Regions from separate parts of the Priestia flexa genome, predicted to be linked through region 2. Evidence: predicted binding sites of a transcription regulator. Region 2 holds the regulator's gene; the other holds the start of a gene.
The links. The regulator Rex, encoded in region 2, represses fermentation and respiration genes when NADH is low (regulators of the CRP and FNR family bind a similar motif). The targets are predictions, from matches to a motif close to TTGTGAAATATTTCACAA.
Positions count from the first base shown of each region.

Region 1: the regulator Rex is predicted to act here: its motif matches at 3,661-3,678, upstream of LZP85_RS08120 (helical membrane plugin domain-containing protein).

Region 1 covers NZ_CP090431.1:1,603,612-1,609,091, forward strand. Annotated here, with positions in the region: gene LZP85_RS08105 (ABC transporter substrate-binding protein) at 1-579, shown strand, start outside; gene LZP85_RS08110 (amidohydrolase family protein) at 653-1,897, shown strand; gene LZP85_RS08115 (NAD(P)/FAD-dependent oxidoreductase) at 1,933-3,111, opposite strand; gene LZP85_RS08120 (helical membrane plugin domain-containing protein) at 3,158-3,592, opposite strand; gene LZP85_RS08125 (hypothetical protein) at 3,876-4,274, shown strand; gene LZP85_RS08130 (ammonium transporter) at 4,274-5,480, shown strand, end outside.
Region 2 covers NZ_CP090431.1:3,959,223-3,964,702, forward strand. Annotated here, with positions in the region: gene rimI (ribosomal protein S18-alanine N-acetyltransferase) at 1-14, shown strand, start outside; gene tsaD (tRNA (adenosine(37)-N6)-threonylcarbamoyltransferase complex transferase subunit TsaD) at 11-1,027, shown strand; gene LZP85_RS20530 (ABC-F family ATP-binding cassette domain-containing protein) at 1,149-3,089, opposite strand; gene LZP85_RS20535 (redox-sensing transcriptional repressor Rex) at 3,365-4,009, shown strand; gene LZP85_RS20540 (twin-arginine translocase TatA/TatE family subunit) at 4,042-4,224, shown strand; gene tatC (twin-arginine translocase subunit TatC) at 4,240-5,001, shown strand; gene LZP85_RS20550 (YdiK family protein) at 5,033-5,266, opposite strand; gene LZP85_RS20555 (CPBP family intramembrane glutamic endopeptidase) at 5,263-5,480, opposite strand, start outside.

The sequences.
Region 1 (5,480 bases), 1.6 Mb from region 2:
CTGAACGAAAAGACAGTGTATACAGCACCAGGGAGTGGTTATTGGGAATATATTAAAAAAGCCTATAACTTAGATAGGGTAAAAGATCGTGCGTATACGGGCTCATTAGCAACCTTTATTGAGGATGAAAATGCGGTCACACAAGGGTACGTGACGTCAGAGCCGTTTTCTCTTGAACAAGAAGGAATAGAAAACGATTATTTATTCATTCATGATGCTGGATTTGAAACGTATGCAAACGTGATTTTTACAACTGAAAAGATGATTAAAGAAAACCCTGAAGTGGTTCAATCATTTATGAATGCTACGGTAAAAGGATGGGAGTATTACCGAGAAAGTTCAGATGAAATCAATCCGTTCCTTCAAGAGAGAAATCCAGACTTGAAGATGGAAGCGATGGAATATGGTGCAAAAGCACAAGAAGAATTGATCTTCGGAGGAGATGCTGCTGAAAGAGGTTTCGGTTATATGTCAGCGGAGCGCTGGGATAAACTTCAAATGCAGCTTCTTGATTTAGGGATTATTAAAAATAAAGAAGATATTAAGGGGATTTTTACAACAGAATTTTTAAAGAAATAAACCGTAAATGTAGAGAAAAAGAGAAGAGTAGATCTTCTCTTTTTTAGTAGAAAGGAAGATTCTATTGTATGATATGGCCATTAAAAATGCTCGGTTGTTACACGCAGTGGAAGTTGTAAATATTGGAGTATCGAATGGAAGGTTTATGCATATAACAAAAGATCTAGTAGATGGAAAGAAAGTGATAGATGCCAAAGGGGGGATAGTTATTCCGCCTTTCGTAGAATTGCATACTCATTTTGATACCGCTTTGACTGCAGGTTGGCCAAGCTTTAATCGAACCGGTACGTTACAAGAAGGAATTTCAATATGGAACAAACGAAAAAAAAGTCTTACCATCAAGGACGTGAACGAGAGGGCTGAACAAGCATTAAAGATGTACATCAAGCATGGGGTGTTAAGTGTTCGAGCAGCAGTGGACATATCTGATGATGATTTGACGGCTTTAAAAGCTATTCTGCAAATAAAAAAAGTGTATGAACAAATTATCGATTTACAAATTATTGCTTTTCCGCAAGATGGGTTGTGGAAGTGCTTTGAAAATCAGGGGCGAATGCGGAAAGCACTTGAAATGGGAGCTGACGCAGTAAGTGCTGTGCCACATTTAGAAAGTAGTCGAGAAGAAGGGGTGCGCTCTCTGGAATACTGTTTTAGTCTCGCCAAAGAGTATGGAAGCTATATTCATATTTTTTGTGACGAAGTAGACGAAGTAAGCTCAACATTTGTACAAGAAGTAGCGAATTTAACCATTGAAAATGGGTTTGAAGGTAGGGTTGTAGTCAGCCACGTAAATGCGCTGGCTTATTATGAAAGTAAATATGCTGAATCAGTAATGGAGGCTATAAAGAAAGCACGTTTAACCGTTGTTAGTTGTCCACTTATTAACAGTTCGATGCTAGGAAGAAATGATGCATATCCTAAAGCGACAGGAATTACCAGGGTGAAAGAATTAGATACCAAAAATGTTAATATTTGTATTGCTCATGACGACATTCAGACTCCTTTTTATCCCTTCGGAGACGGAAATATGCTAAGAGCTGCTTTTATGGGAGCGCATTTAGCTCATATGACAGGAGAAGAACCAGTGAAAAGGGTTTTATCCATGATTACAGAACGACCAGCCGCTGCTTTTGGAAAAGGCAAAGCGTATGGAATTCAAGAAAGAAGTGAAGCTAATTTTTTACTTTTTGAGGAGCGGACGATTCGTGAGCTTATGCTTAACCAGTCGGTGCCTAGATATGTAATCAGAAGAGGGAAAGTTATAGCTGAAACGATTCCGGCTTATACGAAGTGGGGGTGTTCTTTGCAACTTATGTAAAAAAGCCAACGCGTGTCTGCGTTGGCTTTTCTGTATTAATATGCTAGAGCAAATAAACCTTTGATGTGTGATAAGTAACGAACGTTACTTGCTTCTTTCATTAGAGACGCTGGCAAACCTTTTAATTGCGTTTTATTTCCGCCGATTGTACCAATTGCATCTTTACGTCCAAGGCTTCCTAATGTACCAGAGAATACTGGAGAGAACCCGTGCATTGCGCCACCTTTAATAGCTACTGCTAAGTTCACGCCAATAACTTCTCCCATTTGCCAAGCTAGCTGTGCAGTTGGTGGGTAAGGGCGTCCTTCAGGTCCCATAACAACCGCGCTATCACCAGCTACGAAAATGTCTTCGTGAGAAGTAGATTGTAAGAATTCGTTCACAAGAGCACGACCGCGGTTTACTTCGATACCAGAGTTAGCAACTACTGAGTTACCTTGAACTCCGCCAGTCCATACCATTGTTTTTGTTTCGATTTTGCTACCGTCTTTAAGCTCAACTGTTGTAGCATCCATTTTTGTAACAGGAGTTCCTGTTACAAATGTTACGCCACGTTTTTCTAAGCTTGATTGAGCGCGTTCTACTAGTTCAGTTGGGAAACCAGGAAGAACAGTTGGAGCAGCTTCTACACAGTATAGAGAAACATCTTTTGGATCAATACCGTGTTTTAGGCAAAGGCTTGGCATAAGGTCAGCATATTCACCTACAAGCTCGATACCTGTTAAACCGCCACCACCGACAACGATTGTTCCGTCAGCTTTATTTTTTGTTTTGCTAAATTCAACAATGCGCTCTTCTACGTGTGCACGTAGGCGGTTTGCATCATTTACTGATTTCAACACAAAGCTGTTTTCTTCTAGTCCTGGAATGCCGAAGTAAGCAGTTTCACTACCTAATGCAGTTACTAAGTAGTCATAGCTTAATTTTGTTCCGTCTTCTAATGCCACTTCACGTTGGTCTGGTGAAATTTCTTTTACTGTAGCAATCTTTAATTCTACATCTTTACCTTTTAGTAACTTTTCTAATGGAAGAGCTACTGCTTGTTCAGATAGTCCACCTACTGCTAAACGGTGCAGTTCAGTAATGATTTGGTGAGTAGAAAAACGGTTTACTACTGTAATTTTTGCTTCAGATGCACTTAAGTGTTGACGAGCTGTTAGGGCTGTTAGTAGACCACCATAGCCGCCACCTAAAATTAAAATATGTTTTGACATAGTAGATCGATCCTCCGTTCGTGCTTTATAAAATGATAGATTGTTATTATTTTTGTTTTTCGCCTGTTACTTCTAAGTAAGCTTGCGCAAAGCGGAATAGTTTTTGAACTTGTGGATCTTTGAGCATACGTAATAAACCAAACAAACCGATAGTTGTTGATTGGTTAGCTTCCGCACGATCATTTGCTTCGATTGCTGAAGCAGCAAGATCTTTCACTTTTCCTTCAACTGGTTCGATAAATTCTTTAGCACCAGCAAGTAAATCTTCTTTTAACACGTTATCTGTTAATAGAGACTGTGTTAAGTCGTACGTTTTTGTTAATACAGTTACCATTTCAGTTAACTTTGGTAAGTTGTCAACAAGAACTGTTAATGATTCTTGAACTTCTGGTTTTAGCAATTGATCAAGTACATCTGATTGAGTTGCACCTTTAGCTTGAACCGCTTCTTCAGCCGGCTTTTGGATAGTTGATTGAGACATAAGAACGTCCTCCTTTGCTGTATATTGTTGCATATGTAGACACTTTAGCTGCTAGACTTCTAGTTTTGTTGTGAAGTCCTGCACATTTATCTATTGTAAATTTATTGCCTTATAAAAGCAACCGGTTTGGTGGAAAAAACTAAGAAAGAGTCGAACGATGCATTTATTGGAAATGAACTCTGTTTATTCAGAAAATAAGAATAAATTCCGATTTTTAGATTGACGATTTTATCGATTCTCACATATAATCTAAAACATAACATTTGATGTGAGGAGATATGACGTGAAGGTCGTGAATGAACTATACCAAACAGCTATATTTGAAATTAATCGTGAAAAATTAATAGATCAGTTAACGAAGTTAAAAGAGAGTCATGAAGAGCAGATAGTCGTTATCAAAGAGAAAATCGAGAAATATGAGCAGAAAAAAAGAGCTCAGGAAACATGGTATCAATCACTTTCTCCGTTTCGCAAAATTTTTACAGGAAGACCTTTAAGTCATCATGAAGCCGTTGAGTATATGGTCCATGTAAAGGACAGGTTTCGTAAAATTGAGCAGTTTAAAGGGAAAATTCGTGAAGTTGAACGTGTGCTTGAACTGCTAACACAAGAGGTTGTCATCGAGGAAATCGTTTTAACATCAGCGATTGTAGAAGGTTTATCGCGAATGGAGGAAAGATAATGGGGATTGAAGAACTTAGCTTGGGCGTCAATACAACGTGGGTGGTACTAACGGCTGCTATGATTCTATTAATGGAAGGCGGCTTTGCATTATTAGAAGCTGGATTTGTACGGTATAAAAATAACGTTAATATTATCATGAAGGTATTTGCTGATATTACAATTGGAACGCTTTGCTTTTATATAATCGGGTTCGGACTTATGTACGGAGATGATTTAGGTGGTATTGTTGGTACAAATGGCTTTGCGCTAACAGGTAATTTATCGCATTTAGATATTCCAATCGGTTTGGAAACGTTCTGGCTGTTTCAATGTGCGTTTGTTATTGCTGTGATTTCCATTGTATCTGGCGCGGTCGCGGAACGAATTAATTTCCGCGCATATTTATTATATGCAGTGCTAATGACCGCAGTTATTTATCCAATTGCGGGTCACTGGATCTGGGGCGGAGGCTGGATTGCTTCACTTGGAGTACAAGATTTTGCAGGATCAGCTGTTATTCATGCTTTGGGCGGCTTTTCGGCGCTTGCTGCTGCTATCGCCATTGGGCCTCGTACAGGAAAGTTTACGGCTAACGGAGTGAGCTCAATTGCCTTACCGAGTAATTTACCTTTAGCATCTGTTGGAGCGTTTTTACTATGGTTTGGTTGGTTTGGTTTTAATGCAGGGAGTACGTTAAGTGCAACTGATGTAAGAATTGGTCACATTGCCCTTGTGACTATGCTGTCAGCTGCATCAGGTGGTGCCGCAACTTTATTCTATACGCTTTTTAGACATAATCGTTCAGACGCTCCGTCCGTGATCAACGGTTCACTCGCAGGTCTGGTTGGAATTACAGCAGGATGCGCTTTTGTCAGTACGCCTTCTGCCATTTTTATTGGTGCAGTTTCTGGGTTGTTAATGATGGCCGCAACAAATTGGTTAGAGGCAAGACGAATTGATGATCCAGTCGGCGCATTTCCGGTTCACGCTGCTGCTGGCGTATGGGGGACAATTGCAGTAGGGTTATTTGCTACAGATGGTGGTCTGTTCTTTGGAGGTGGCTTTGAGCTACTAGGGATTCAGTTCATTGGCTTAGTAGCATTGTCCGCGTGGGGCTTTTTAGCAACGTGGTTTGGTTTAAAAGCAATTGCGCTACTTGTACCGCTTCGCTCCACAGAGGAAGAGGAAGAAGTAGGGTTAGATATTAGCTACCACGGCATTATGG
Region 2 (5,480 bases):
GGGTGAAATTATGACAAAAGAAAATGAAGTAATATTAGCAATAGAAACAAGCTGTGATGAAACGGCTGTTGCGATTATTCGAGGTGGTACAGAAATTGTTGCAAATGTAGTAGCCTCTCAAATTGAAAGCCATAAACGCTTTGGGGGAGTTGTACCTGAGATTGCTTCACGGCATCATGTTGAGCAAATCACAATAGTTGTAGAAGAAGCTCTACATCAATCCAATATGACATTTGATGATATTGATGCAATTGCGGTAACAGAAGGACCAGGATTAGTAGGAGCATTATTAATTGGTGTCAACGCAGCTAAGGCGTTAGCTTTTGCTCATCAGAAGCCTTTAATTCCTGTACATCATATTGCGGGACATATTTATGCGAATCAACTTATTACGCCATTAAAATTTCCGTTACTAGCATTAGTTGTTTCGGGTGGACATACAGAACTTGTCTACATGAAAGAGCACGTTCGTTTTGAAGTCATTGGTGAAACAAGAGATGATGCAGCTGGTGAAGCATACGATAAAGTAGCACGTACGCTACAGTTACCATATCCAGGTGGTCCTCATATCGATCGTCTAGCTCAAGAGGGTGAACCCTTAATTGATCTACCGCGTGCCTGGTTGGAAGATGGCTCATATGATTTTAGTTTTAGTGGTTTAAAATCAGCAGTTATCAACACTGTGCATAACGCGAAACAAAAAGGTGAAGATATTAATCCACAAACATTAGCAGCTAGTTTTCAAGCTAGCGTAGTTGATGTTTTGGTAACAAAAACAGAAAAAGCTGTTCAAGAATATAACGTAAATCAACTGCTGTTAGCCGGTGGGGTAGCCGCAAATAAAGGGTTACGAGAGGCTCTACAGCAACGATTCGAAAAGTACTCTAATGTAGAGTTAGTTATTCCACCACTCTCTTTATGTACGGATAATGCTGCTATGATTGGAGCAGCAGCCAGCGTTTTATATCGTAAAGATAGAAGAGCAACCATGGCATTAAATGCGAATCCTGGGTTAGTGCTAGAATAGAGGGCTGTGGATAATATAGTGGTTATCCACAATTTTCAATCAATTTAGAATTAACTGTGGATAATGCATATATTAAAGCCCATCACCAAAAGGTGTATGGGCTTCTTTTGTGTATAAACTGTTAGCTTTCCTCAATACTTAGCTGAAGTTCTTCCCACTCTTCCATTAATGTGGATAACTCTTGTTGAAAAGTTTGGTTCTCATTGTTTAAACGCTGAGATTTTTCATGATCTTGGTAAATTACTGGGTCGCATAAAAGCTCTTCATTTTGCTCTAATTTTGCTTCCACTTCAGCAATTCGTTCTTCAATCTCTTCAATTCTTCTTTTTCGCTGCCTTAGAAGCTTTTTTTGTTCCTTATCTTGTATATATGACGTTTTGTCACTTTTCCCTACAGATAGTTCCTGAGCCATATTTGCTGCTTCAAGTTCTTTTCTTTCTTCCATTTCTGCTTTTTTCTCAACGTAGTAGTCATAGTCCCCTAAAAACTCTGTTGTTCCCTCTGCAGACAATTCGATAACCTTGTTGGTAACTCTGTTGATAAAGTAACGGTCATGGGAAACAAATAAAAGTGTACCTGGATAAGAGATTAATGCATTCTCCAATACTTGTTTACTATCTAGATCAAGGTGGTTAGTAGGCTCATCTAGAATTAAAAAGTTTGCTTTTTGCATCATCAGTTTTGCTAAGGCGAGTCTTGCTTTTTCTCCACCGCTTAGTGTGGAAACAACCTTTAAGACATCGTCGCCTGAAAATAAAAAATTACCGAGCACAGTTCGAATTTCTTTTTCAGTAGTAGTAGGGTAGTCGTCCCATAATTCATTGAGTACGGCTTTGTTAGACGTCAAGTTTGCCTGTTCTTGATCATAATAGCCTACGGCTACATTAGAACCGAATTGGATTTCTCCTGAAACAAAAGGAAGTTTATTCATTAAGCCTTTTAACAGAGTAGATTTACCAATCCCGTTTGGACCTACTAGGGCAATGCTATCTTGACGAGTAGCACGAAGGTTAATGTTTTTTACAATAAACTGATTTTCTTCATATCCAATGGAAAGGTTGTCAACTTTTAATACTTCATTTCCGCTTTGCCGTTCAATATCAAAGGAAAAGCTTGCACCTTTTTCACCATCGTTTGGCCGATCCATTAGCTCCATGCGTTCTAGCTGTTTACGTCTGCTTTGAGCTCGCTTTGTTGTTGAAGCCCTAGCAATATTTTTTTGAATGAAATCATTAAGCTTTGCTACTTCATCCTGCTGTTTTTCAAATTGCTTCATCTCACGCTCATAGCGTTCGGCTTTTTGTGTTAAATAATTTGAGTAGTTACCAGGATATTTATAGGTGGTTTTTTGACTTACTTCATAGACTTGTGTAACCACTTTATCAAGGAAGTAGCGATCATGGGAGACAATTAGGATAGCGCCATCGTAATTTTGTAAAAATTGCTCTAACCAAGCCAATGTTTCAATGTCAAGATGGTTGGTAGGCTCATCTAAAATTAGCAAATCAGGTTTAGTTAGTAACAGCTTAGCTAGAGCCAGTCGTGTTTTTTGCCCACCGCTTAGTGTAGAAATAGGGGTGGAGTAATCAAAGTTTGAAAAGCGAAACCCGTGCAGGATTGAACGAATGTCAGCTTCGTATTGGTATCCGCCTAGATCTTTAAAGGAAATTTGAAGCTGATCGTATTCCTTTAAAAGCTTTTCATAGTTGTTGGAATCCTGCTGATAAGAAGGGTCTCCCATTTTTTCTTCAAGCTTTCTTAGTTCTTTCTCCATTTTTTGCAATGGCTTGAAGACGGTTAACATTTCGTCCCAAATAGATAAAGTGGATTCTAACACTGTATCCTGTCCCATGTAGTCAATCGTTGTTTCTTTTGGCTTCATAATCTCTCCACTGTCGTAGGAAAGTTCACCAGAAATAATTTTTAGAAGCGTTGATTTTCCCGCTCCGTTTCGACCAACTAGTGCAATGCGGTCTTTAGATTGAACTTCAAGTTTTATATTTGATAAAATCGGGTCTGCCCCGTAATATTTCGTAATTCCGTTTAACTGTAGAATAATCATCGTTTCACCTCTACTCATTTCGACATAGTGTATTTTAACATATTTTTAAGACAGAAGTATGAATAGGTGCATGTCATAAGCATTTCCACAAAATTATGTGTAGAATTCATTATTACCACATAGACTGTGTTAAAATAAACTATAGACTACTGTTCATGAGTGAATAGAAGGTTCACTTAATGGAAGCGCTATCTAATTTAAAAAGAGAATCTTGCTAAGTCAAGCGGAGATCTGAACGATAGCCATTATATCTATCGTAATTAAGGGGGCACAAGATGAATACAGAAAACTTAAAAATACCACAAGCTACAGCAAAGCGGTTGCCACTATACTATCGTTTTATTAAAAATCTACATGCTTCTGGTAAGCAACGTGTATCGTCAGCAGAATTAAGCGAAGCGGTGAAAGTAGACTCCGCTACAATTCGTCGCGATTTTTCCTATTTTGGAGCCTTGGGTAAAAAGGGATATGGCTATAACGTCAATTATTTACTAAGTTTTTTTCGCAAAACATTAGATCAAGATGAAGTAACCAAAGTTGCTCTGATTGGTGTTGGTAATCTTGGAACAGCTTTTTTAAACTACAATTTCATTAAGAATAACAATACAAAAATTGAATTTGCTTTTGATGTTATTGAAGAAAAGGTGGGTACTAACGTTGGAGACGTACCCGTTTATCATTTAGATAAGCTTGAAGAACATATGACAGAAGATATTTCTGTTGCGATCCTAACGGTTCCAGCTACAGTGGCACAGCAAATTACGGACCGCTTAGTCAAATGCGGAATCAAAGGTATTTTAAATTTTACCCCTGCCCGTTTAAATGTGCCAAGCTCTATTCGTCTGCATCACATTGATTTAGCCGTAGAGCTTCAGTCGCTGGTTTACTTTTTGAAAAATTACCCTGAAAATAATATATAATAGAATATATATGTAATAAAGGAGGGGAAACCATGGGATTAGGTGCAGGTAGTGTGATTTTAATTGTAATTTTTGCACTTTTAGTTTTTGGACCAAAGAAGCTTCCCGAGCTTGGTCGAGCTGTAGGCCACACGTTAAGGGAGTTTAAAAGTGCCACTAAAGGAATAATGGAAGATAACGAAGACGAGGGCAAGAAGAAAGAACGAAATCAATAGAGGAATGATTGACATATGAACGAACAAGAAATGTCTGTATATGATCACATTGGTGAACTGCGAAAAAGGATTTTAATCGTCGTCTTTTTCTTTTTTATTGCTACAATTGGCGGTTTTTTCTTAGCGGATCGCGTTATTATTTATCTACAATCAGCAGACGAGGCAAGCTCGCTAACAATGAACGCATTTAAATTGACCGATCCGGTTAAGATTTATATGCAGTTTGCGTTTGTAATTGGATGTGTTGTTTCTGCTCCTATTGCTCTCTATCAATTATGGGCATTTATAAGTCCAGGCTTGTATGATAAAGAGCGAAAAGTAACTCTTGGATACATTCCAATTTCAATTATCCTATTTCTTACTGGTATTTCGTTTGCTTACTTTGTTCTCTTTCCTTTTGTAGTAGAGTTTATGATTCGAATAGCGGATAAGCTAGATGTTAACCAAGTTATTGGTATCAATGAATATTTTTCATTTTTATTTCAGCTTACGCTACCATTTGGTCTATTGTTTCAATTACCCGTTGTCATTATGTTTTTAACAAGACTAGGTATTGTGACGCCACAGTTCTTAAGCAGTATCCGGAAGTACGCTTATTTTGTGTTATTAGTCATAGCGGCTTTTATTACACCTCCAGAATTGTTATCACACCTAATGGTTACAATTCCTTTATTCATCCTTTATGAAATTAGCATTATTATTTCTCGCATTTCCTATCGTAAAATGCTGAAACATAGACAACAATATGAAGAAGCCGTTGGAATTTCTTCTGAATAACAAAAAAAAGCCCCTGTTGTAAGGGGCCTTTTTATTTCTGAGAATCGTTGCTATTTGACTTTTTATATTGCTCCTGAAGCTTTTTAATCTTGCGGTGCAATGAAAAGGTTCGAATCGCAAAGCGAAAATCAAAAGCAGCGACTAAGGCAAACAAGATAGTTGGTAAGGTCCATACGGTCGTATCGACGCTTAAAATAGCTAAATACGTAAAGAGGATTCCCATAATTAAGTAGATAAATCCTCTGGTTAGAGGGATATTATTCATAAACCAAGTCCTTTAATAATAAACTGTAGCTGTTCAGCCTGTTTTTGAATTTCAATAATTTCATCAGCAAAAATCGTTTGAACTAACACAACAATCGTGTTCATCAAGACATGAGCTATAATTGGAACAATAATCAGCTTCGTTCTTGCATATAAAAACGCGAATACAAATCCCATAGCCGTGTAAACTAATAAATGTTCGAAATCCCAGTGGA